DNA from 3 places in the Paraburkholderia sp. RL17-373-BIF-A genome. Region 3 is predicted to be linked to each of the others. Evidence: riboswitches for the same ligand, from Rfam matches in the RefSeq annotation. Region 3 holds a riboswitch; each other region holds the start of a gene.
What was found. A riboswitch is a leader RNA that binds a small molecule or an ion and turns the genes downstream of it on or off. The one in region 3 is predicted to bind manganese.

Region 1 (3,279 bases), on a different contig from region 3:
CTTCGTCAAATCGAAGAATTGCAGTGTTTGACGCGCACTAGACTGGGGAAAACCCAGCCCTAAAAATCCATCGTAGAAATACTTGGCCGCGCCGTACCGGTTCGCCACCGTCAAGGTTTCGTCATAGATGTAGGCGTCCCAACCAGCGGGAAGTTCGCCTTCAACCGGCGCCTGCGGCTCCAAGAAAAGCCCGACCTTGTAGAGCTTGGTCTGCGCGGTCAGCATAAGCGATTTCAAAAACTTGAGCTTTGGCTTTGCGTCTGCAGCTTCCCGCGCCCGCATGAAACCATTATGCACTTCGGCCTTAATGACGCCAACCAGTCGCCGTGCAGGATGGCCGGCGGTGCCGCTAAACACGACGACCACGCCACCCGGAAGGTTGCGGTTCTTTTGTTCGTCAGCGAGCTTGTCGGCGATGCCCCGCGACTCGGCAATGAAACCGGCATCGTCGGCATCGAGAGATGTGGACGCGCGATGAACGAGGCTCTCCGCGCTCGCCTTCACGATGGACATCTGAACGCATCGCGTTGCGCTGGTCATAGCAGTTACGACGCGGTCTCGAAGTGCCTCAGCGGCTTCGTCGTCCAGCACCTCGAGTTCGTCTCCAAACTCGGGTTGCACTTTGTTCCCGTCATTACCGCGCTTGAAAACCTCGTGCAGAATCACACGTGAAATCGTGAGGTTGAGAAGCTGCATCGGCCCTCCAGCCTTTATATTTTTGAGATTCGGCGCGTATCTGAGCGCCAGACCGCTGGCGATTGTAAGCCAATGTTGGTTGCTCAGCGCGCGCCGTTGTCAAAAGCCTCCGTTGGGCAAATTGCCATTTCGTTAGATACCAATCTGCCCCGACTGATTGGCACGACTGCGCCTGTAGGCGTAAGCAAAGCAACTGGTAGTCGCAGCACAGACATCGCCTCAAACGAATTTCTTTCAATTCTGTAAGTTTGGGGGGCTTTCATGTATGAAGCGCTACCCTGCAGTTGACCCGCAAGAAAAATTTATATACTGTATAAATATACAGCTCTGCGGCTTCAGTTACGGTAGCTGGTTGGTACAGTAAGACGGGATTAGGGGCGCGACGTCCTGGTAAGGTCGCTGGATGGGACGGCGATGCGCTCGATGTCCGTGAAAATCCCGCTAAGTGCTGAGTTTGGATGAGGGTTAGCCACAGACCACCGCCGCTCCGCCTTGCCTGGCGGGGCTTTCAGCGAAATGCAGAGTGCGACGTCTGTAGGGTGCATTAAAGGGTTGTGCGACACCGGTAGGGTGTACGCCCCCTGAAAAGGCCGCCGGCCGCAGCTGATTTTCTATCGAAAACTCGTCGAACCAAGTCGGAAACGACAAGAGTAGGGTGTATTTCGTGACATCAGTGGGGTAACGACACACGCAGAATGCGCTAAGCCCTTTTGTTTTTTGCGGCCTTGTCGTGTCCCGACTTCCTTCATCCTTTGAAGGATGAGCGCGTCAACATACTTGGCCTGCGGGTCATGGCGCGTTCGACCGGGTCGGTTTGGCGAGCCCATTGACGCACTGCCTCGTTCTGGTCGGACGGGCGGCGGTGCGTCATTGGTTTGTCATCTACGTCCGACCGCGGAGTTGCCCTGTGAAACATCGTCGTACCCTGCCAGTCTCCCCTTCTGCCCGTCCGCCGCGCCGCTGCTTCTGCGTGTATGCGGAGCGCCGCGCATGACTGGTCTCCTGTTCGAACTTGGCATCATGCTGGTCGTCATTCTGGTGGCGGCCGAGCTCTTCACCAATGCGCTCGAGCATCTGGGCGAACGCCTCAAGATTTCCGAAGGCGTAACGGGTTCGCTATTCGCCGCTGTCGGCACAGCGCTGCCCGAGACGCTAGTGCCGCTGCTCGCGATCGCGGGCGGCACGACGGATAGCGCGGTCAATCAGGAGATCGGCGTCGGCGCGATTCTCGGCGCGCCGCTGATGCTCTCCACCCTCTCCACCTTCCTCATGACGCTTGCGATTCTCGGTTCACGCGGCGCGCGCGGCTGGGTCGCGCCAGAGCGTACGGGCTTCACGCGCGACCTCAACTATTTCCTGTGCGCGTTCGTGCTGGCCGCCGCAGCGATGTACGTGCCGCATGAGCAGATGATGGTGCGCGCGTTCTTCAGCGTGGCGCTGGTCGGCGTGTACGTCACTTATGTGGTGATGACCTTCCGCGCATCGAATGATCTGGTCGATGCCGGCCACGGCACCGAAGCGCCGGGCAAGATGCTGATCTCGCGCCTTGGCGTGCCGACCAACCTCGCGACCATCGTGGTGCAACTGGCGCTGGCCGTCGCGCTGCTGGTGTGGGGCGCGGAAGGCTTCATCCATGGTGTGCGCGGCGTGTCGCAGGCGCTTGGGGTGTCGCCGCTGCTGCTCTCGCTGCTGATCATTCCTATCGCCACCGAGCTGCCCGAGAAGGTCAACAGCATTCTGTGGATTCGCCGCGGCAAGGACACGCTGGCGTTCGGCAACATCACCGGCGCGATGGTGTTCCAAGGCACCTTGCTGCCAGCGATCGGTATTCTGCTGACGCCGTGGGTGCCGCGCATCGAAGTGGTGACCGGCATCGTGATCACGCTCGCGTCGGCGGCGTGGCTGCGGCTCAACGTGCGCGAGCGCGGCGTGCCGGTGTGGGCGTTGCTGGTTTGCGGCGCGCTCTATGCCACGTATCTGGCGATTACGCTGAGTCGCTAGACAAGGCGCTAAAGCCAGTCATAGCGCGACAACTCTAACAACCGCTGAAGGCCGCTTACGAATGGCCTTCAGCGGTTCAGGCTCAGTTCGCCGGGGGCGTCGCCGGCGCCGCTGCCGTCGTCGCGCCTTCAGGCTTGAACACGGTCTTCCAATCATCTTTCATATCGACGACGAGCCAGCCTTTCGCGCCGGCCTCGTCCAGACCTTTGTCGAGCTTGCCGCTCTTCGCCGCGCGGTCGTACGCGTATTCGCGTTGCGCGTCTGTGTGATGCACGAGCGCGGCGAGGCGCGGGCCGTCGCCTGCCGAGGTCCATTCGAGCATCGGCGCGTCGCCGTCCGCGTTACCGAACGCGATCACCGGACGTCGGCCGATCACGCGATCGATGGCAAGTGGTTTGGCCGAGCCGTCGACCAGCGTGTCGACTTGCGCGAGGCGCGTCAGCGAGACCGCGCCGTTGCTCTGGCCGTAGCGATACTTCACGGTGCTGCCGATCACCTGCTCGGGCGGAATGCCGTACATGCGCTGAGCCACGTCGCGGACGAACTCGACGTCGCCGCCCGTCACCAGATAGGTCTTGAAGC
Region 2 (3,279 bases), on a different contig from region 3:
CGCATTTTCCGCGGCTTCTCTTCGCCTTCTGTTTTCTTCCAATTCCTCTGTATTGACCTGATCATCATTCATGATTCTCTCCTACCAAAAGAAAACGGCTTCACCAACGGGATGTCGGCATCCGTCCCGTAGCGTCGGCGACGGGGCACATTCGTAGTTCGGGGCACGGTCTTCTTTGCGCGTCAGCGCGTACGATCTTTTTCGTACACGAAGTGCCGCCGGCATCGACATCCGGAATAGTTGCGTTGCAGCGACCGCAGCAACGAGTGAAAGCGGCAAGACACGATTCGGACAGGACGATACAGAAACGCGTTCGCTGAGCCAGTGGCAAGTGCCGCCGTTGACTCTTCAGGCCTTGCAGTCAGTGTGCAATCCGGAACGGCCGCGTGCCGCAATGCCAGTAGGCTTGCCGGTCAATCAAGTGGATGTGGTCAGAGACCTCGGCGTCAACGCTCTGCCGACGGCGCTGAATAGCGCCACTTGCTTGCGTTTGAATCGATGCGGGCGTCATTGACGCGTCGTTTTTCCGCCCGTGCACGATCCGCCTGTTCGAGGGAGAGTGCTTGTGCCTGACGCGACAGAGCATATTCGCTCACGTTGCCAGACGTACGTGCTGCAATTTTGATTTGTGATCGCATGATGATTCCAGAACAAGGGACACTAAGTGCGACCCATGTACTGACTGTATACCCATCGCCCGATGCAAGCACGCTTTCCTTTACAAAGGTGAAAACCGGAACGGTAGGGCTGCTTCTTTCTCGAACGCGCAACGGCACGCCGGAAATCTTCGGCAACGCATCCTTTCGCGCGTTTTTGCAAAAGGTGTTCATCAAACAGTGCCCGCGAGGCAGTGCGGGCACTTTGACTCTTTAGCGTTCGTCAGAGCGTGTTTATCACCCGTGCTGAAGTAACAGGCCCAACATCGTAGGCAACAGATGTCGGGGCCGGCTCTGTGATCTTCGAGGGCATCTCAGGCGACCGCGGACGGCACGCGCCTCGATCATACAAAAGCAACCCTTCGACCTAGAACAGCGGGTGCTCGTGCGGATACAGCGCCGTCCTGAGGGCAAAGCCACCGAGGACAACGAAGATGACGGCGGCCAGAATGTGGACCGCCTTGGTTGGCAGACGGTCGGCGAACTTGTGCCCCAGGTAGATGACGGGCACGTTTGCCAGCATCATGCCGAGCGTGGTGCCGGCGACCACCCCGAAGAACTCGTGAAATCGCGCAGCCAGAGCGATCGTTACGATCTGCGTCTTGTCACCCATTTCGGCCAGAAAGAACGTTAGAGCCGTGGTGCCGAACACACCCATCGGATGCCTGGTCGACACCGCCTCGGCACCGTCGAGCTTGTCGGGAATCAGAATCCAGACGGCCATGACGGCAAATGATGCGACGACCGCCCAGTTCAGGATCGTGGGGCTCAGAACGCTCGCAAGCCATGCCCCCAACGCGCCGGACGCCGCATGATTGACGAGCGTTGCGACAAAGACGCCGAGAATAATCGGAATGGGCTTGCGATATCTGGCAGCCAGCACCAAGGACAGCAGTTGGGTCTTGTCGCCGATTTCGGCTAGGCCGACCACGCTGGTCGAAACGAGGAACGATTGCATAGGTTGTGGGCCGGGCCGCGCAATAAGTACGCGATGACGCGCATTCCGGCGACCCGGTCAGGTCGGAATGCGAGTCATCGGTCTTGCCAGGCATAGTGCTGTGCACGCCATGGCGGTCTGTCGACCACCAAGTATGTTGACGGGCACCCTCGAACATTGCGCTCGAGGCGGCTACTCCCCAATGAGAGGGGCGATTCTACAGTGTCCTGGCCCGGTAACGCAAATCGTCAGCTTTCCGAAAGCGGGTGCGTCGAGATGGAACGGCGTGAGGTTACGAATGCGGAATCTGGCAGACGGAGGCAAGGGCGCCAGGTAAGGGCGAGCATCGGGGCCGTTGTAACCGACTGTAATGGCTGGCGCTCGTCCAGCGGGAATAAAAATTCGACCGATACCGTTCACAGGGAGCCGTCATGGTTCCCTTTCGCTTTGTCAGCCAGATGCGGGCAAGAGCGGGCGACGAGTTGCAACGGCACGAAGTGGACTTCCACGGCAGATTCCGACGACGGGGGTCTCAGCCTTGAATAACCGGAAGAAAAATCAGATTTTTTATGAATATAAATCGTAATGATTTGCATTCTGAAGAGGGCTTTCTATGCGGACGCGCTTGCGTTGGCAGCCGGTACGTAGAGGCGCAAGCAGGGTCGCGAACCGGCAACAGACAAATGAGACAGGAGAATGAAACGTGAAGAAAGTGGATGTCCGAAGGTTTGGGAAAAGGGCGAGCGTGGGACTGACCAGTTCACTTATTGCACTGACGCTGGCGCATTCTGCTGCGGCACAGGACTCACTGCCATCGGGCGGCGAACAGGACGGTGTCGCCGACGCGCCGACACTGCCGCCCGTACAGGTTCGCGCGGCAACACCCGGGCAAGTCGTTCAGGACGATAACGTGAACGACCCCGACCAGGTTGCCGCCGTAAGCAAGACAGGAACCGCGCTCAAGGATTTGCCGGCAAGCGTGCAGGTGATCCCGCGCGCGCTGATGACCGAGCAGGGCGCGACGATGCTTCGGCAAGGCGTCAGCAACGCCAGCGGTGTGAATGTCGGTGGTCAGGATACGAAGGGCTATTACGACCATTTTCTGATTCGCGGCCTGAACGCGCAGATCTACAACGACGGATTCTCCGACGGAGACCTTTTGGGCGGCATCTCGCATTCGTTGAACGGCGTCGAGCGCATCGAGATTCTGGAAGGCCCGGGGTCGGCGCTGTTCGGCAGTGGCCCGCCGGGAGGCACGATCAATATCGTCCACTACACGCCATCTTCCGACTTCCACTACGGCGGCAATATACAGTCGGGCTCGTTTGGCACGATCTCCGGTAGCGGCTACGTGACGGGACCAACAGGAATATCTGGGTTGAACTATCGGGTCGATGCAACCGTATCGCGTTCCGATGGATTCCGCGACCTGGCGAGCCGTGACGAGGAAATCAGACCCGCCTTCGAATGGAAGCTCGACAATCACAAGATCAATTTCTCACTCGATGCGCGCGACATTCACGAAACGCCTGACTCGTATGGTCTGATCTATTTTCATGGCTCACCCATCACGAACGTATCAATCGATTCGAAGTATTCGACGCCCTTTGCGTTCGCACGCGGCAACTACGTCCGCCCGACGCTCACCGACGAGTGGAAGGTCAATGACTTTCTGACCATCAATAA
Region 3 (3,279 bases):
CTCAACCAGCATGCCTTCTTTATCAAGAAGCTCGTGCTTTATACAAGGGATTTAGGTACAGGCCGATATCATCGCTCCGCTTGATGCCACTGCTTTAAAGCCAGGCGTCATTCTTGGGAGAAAAATCATGTTTGATATTGGAAAAGAGTATTCTCGGGAAGATATTCATCGGGTGACGGGAGGATGCAAACAGGCATTCTTGCCCGTGAAGGGCGGCAAGGTCGTCGCTGCGCGATTGCGTCAGGATCTCAACCCGTATGCACCGGATGTGATCGTCTGCGATGGCAGCGCCGCTGCACGAGCGGCAGGCCGAACGCTCGCGCGACAGACCGACCCACTGCCTGTTTTTGTCCGAACAGCGACTGACCGATTCCGTTACATGGGCGAGTACGTCACCGAGGAATCGTTTACTGCTCCGATCGACTACGCCAAGTACGTGCAGAACACGGGCTTTACGCTTGGTCAGATTTCGCGAGTGATCAAGATGAAGCGCCGTTGATCTCAACGGAAACTTCGATTCGGAATCGTCTCTTCGTCGGTTGGGTTGTAGCTCGTGCCCAACCGGCGATCATCAATCACACGTTTGAATGCGCGCGCCGTACCAATGTCGTACGACGCGACACGTTTTACAGATAGCTGCAGACGTAGTCGAGTGTTTCGATCACGTCGATATCGAAGCGGCTTTTCCCGGGCACCGAAAACGACTCGCCCGCACCATACGTCTTCCACTCGTCACTGCCTTCGAGGCGGATGCGGCATTGGCCGGCCTGCACTTCCATGAGTTCCGGCGCATCAGTGCCGAAGTTCAGCGCGCCGGGCAGGATCACGCCAAGCGTTTTGCGCGTACCGTCGGCAAAGAGAACGGTGTGCGAGACACACTTGCCGTCGAAGTAGACGTTGGCTCGTTTAACAATGGAAACCTGATCGAATTGCGTTGCGGCCGTCATGCCAATCTTCCTCTGGGTTGTCGTGGGTGGATGCGTTTGCGCGGACTTCAGGTCGGACGCAAGCCCGCCATGATACAGGCGGCGCGCGCGCCAGTCGTCGATCGCGCCGCAAGAGGTGGAGAGCAGCCGGCGGCCGTCAACCACCGTCTAGCCGATGATCTTCAGATGCTCAGCCAGGATAGTGCTGCCAATACCGATCAGCACGACGCCACCCGCCAACTCCGCACGCCTGCCGGCCACATGCCCGATGACACGGCCGAGCATCACGCCGATCGTGACCATCGTCATGGTGGCGAGCCCGATCGCGGCGGCAGTGGAATAGATGTTGACGTCCACGAAGGCGAGGCCCGCACCGACCGCCATGGCATCGATACTCGTGGCAAAGCCGGTCAGCGCCAGCAACCAGAACGAATGAGTCGACGGTTTCGCCGCCTCGATTTCCTTGGCGACAAAGCTATTGAAAACCATGCGGGCGCCGAGGACCAACAACAGCGCAAACGCGATCCAGTGATCCCATGCGGAGACGTATTGCGCTGCAGCTTTGCCGAGGAACCATCCGACCAGGGGTGTCAGCGCTTCGATGACGCCGAAGATGAGTCCCGTCCTGACAGCCTCACGCCAGTGAGGACGTTTGAGCGTGGCGCCTTTGCCGATTGCGGCCGCAAAGGCGTCGGTGGACATGGCGAAAGCAAGGAACAGCGTTGCGACAGGATTCATGAGAGGAGGGCTCGAGGTCGGGCGGAAAACCGCGACACACCTCCGCGCCCGACCGGTCGCGTGGTGTGTCGATGGTCTTGCCAACCAAAGGGCTACCTGCACCACGGTCTGCGCGACCGAGAATGTTGACGCAGGCGCTTCTGGGTAGAAGCCGGCTACTCCCCAAAGACAGGGGCGAGCATATCACATCGAAAGCTTTATGTAATACGGATCGCACCTCGCGTATGTGGAGACGAAATAAATCTGTCGCCACTTCATGTATCAGTAGCGTGGCAATCGGCCGATGGTATATGTTGAATTAGTGGCACACCGTCCTTCAGGAAAAGAGACAGGTCACGTTCGCGGAAGGCAGGTACGCAAAACATCAGAACAATACGAATGCGCGTCCGGCGATAGGGCAACGGGACGCCCGTTCCTCGTACGGAGGTTGCTTCGGCGACGCTGACTGTTGCGTGGGGACGCAGGCGACTCCTCGAAAAAAACGAGGCCTCACAAAAGCATGAATCGGTTCCGCACGTGCATCGGCCTATGCCAATTGTTGCACCGCGAGAACGCGAAACTGGAGCGAGACATGAGCCAGTCAGTATCCGCCGCGCCCGATGCGGGCCATTCCGGCGGGCGCGGGCATCAGCGGCCGGCGATGCCCGCACTCGCGCTTGCAGCATTGGGTGTGGTGTATGGCGATATCGGCACCAGTCCACTCTATACGCTGCAGACGGTGTTCGATCCAGTCAACGGACTGTCGCTCAACGCGCTGAATGTGGTCGGCATTGTCTCGCTGATCGTCTGGTCGCTGATCATCGTCGTCTCGCTCAAATACGTCACGTTGATTCTGCGCGCGAACAATCACGGCGAAGGTGGGATCATGGCGCTGCTGGCGCTGGCTGCGTCGTCGGTTGCCACGCGGCCGCGCTTGCGCCATATGTTGCTGGGTGTCGGCATCATGGGTGCAGCACTCTTTTACGGCGACAGTGTGATCACGCCGGCGATCTCGGTGTTGAGCGCGGTCGAAGGTCTTCAGGTCGCCGCGCCGTTTCTCAAGACCTGTGTGATTCCCGTGACGCTGGTTGCGCTGGTCACATTGTTCCTGATGCAGAAGCGCGGAACGGCCGGTATCGGCATCGTGTTCGGACCGGTGATGGTGCTCTGGTTCATCGTGCTTGCCGTGGTGGGCGTCATCAACTTGATGCGCGCGCCCGCGATTCTCGTCGCGCTCAATCCGCTCGCGGGGCTGGCGTTTTGCCTGCATCATCGGTGGCTGGCGTTCGTTGCTTTGGGTGCGGTCGTTCTGTCCTTGACCGGCGCGGAAGCGCTCTATGCGGACATGGGACATTTCGGCGCGAGGCCGATCCGGCTGACGTGGTTCGGCCTCGTGTTTCCCGCGCTTGCGTTGAACTATCTGGGGCAGGGCGCGTTGCTGCTTGCCGATCCGGGCGCGCTGCAAAATCCGTTCTACAAACTGTTTCCGCAATGGGCGCTGTATCCGATGATCGTGCTGTCGACGATCGCGACCGTAATCGCGTCGCAAGCCGTTATCTCCGGCACGTATTCGATGACGAAGCAGGCGATGCAACTCGGCTTTCTGCCGCGCATGAATGTCGTCTACACGTCGGAA

Region 1: it holds a riboswitch for manganese, as region 3 does, so the genes downstream of both, P0D80_RS16935 (sodium:calcium antiporter) here and mntP (manganese efflux pump MntP) in region 3, are expected to answer to the same signal.
Region 2: it holds a riboswitch for manganese, as region 3 does, so the genes downstream of both, P0D80_RS07380 (TMEM165/GDT1 family protein) here and mntP (manganese efflux pump MntP) in region 3, are expected to answer to the same signal.

What each region holds. Positions count from the first base shown of each region.
Region 1 covers NZ_JARESO010000012.1:55,668-58,946, forward strand. The annotation lists gene P0D80_RS16930 (nucleoid-associated protein) at 1-696, opposite strand, end outside; yybP-ykoY riboswitch at 1,432-1,590, shown strand; gene P0D80_RS16935 (sodium:calcium antiporter) at 1,687-2,697, shown strand; gene P0D80_RS16940 (HAD family hydrolase) at 2,780-3,279, opposite strand, start outside.
Region 2 covers NZ_JARESO010000004.1:345,813-349,091, forward strand. The annotation lists gene P0D80_RS07370 (hypothetical protein) at 1-72, opposite strand, end outside; gene P0D80_RS07375 (hypothetical protein) at 447-830, opposite strand; gene P0D80_RS07380 (TMEM165/GDT1 family protein) at 1,024-1,614, opposite strand; yybP-ykoY riboswitch at 1,624-1,806, opposite strand; gene P0D80_RS07385 (TonB-dependent receptor) at 2,297-3,279, shown strand, end outside.
Region 3 covers NZ_JARESO010000020.1:108,220-111,498, forward strand. The annotation lists gene P0D80_RS24495 (DUF6697 family protein) at 128-499, shown strand; gene ppnP (pyrimidine/purine nucleoside phosphorylase) at 627-947, opposite strand; gene mntP (manganese efflux pump MntP) at 1,095-1,664, opposite strand; yybP-ykoY riboswitch at 1,674-1,840, opposite strand; gene P0D80_RS24510 (potassium transporter Kup) at 2,236-3,279, shown strand, end outside.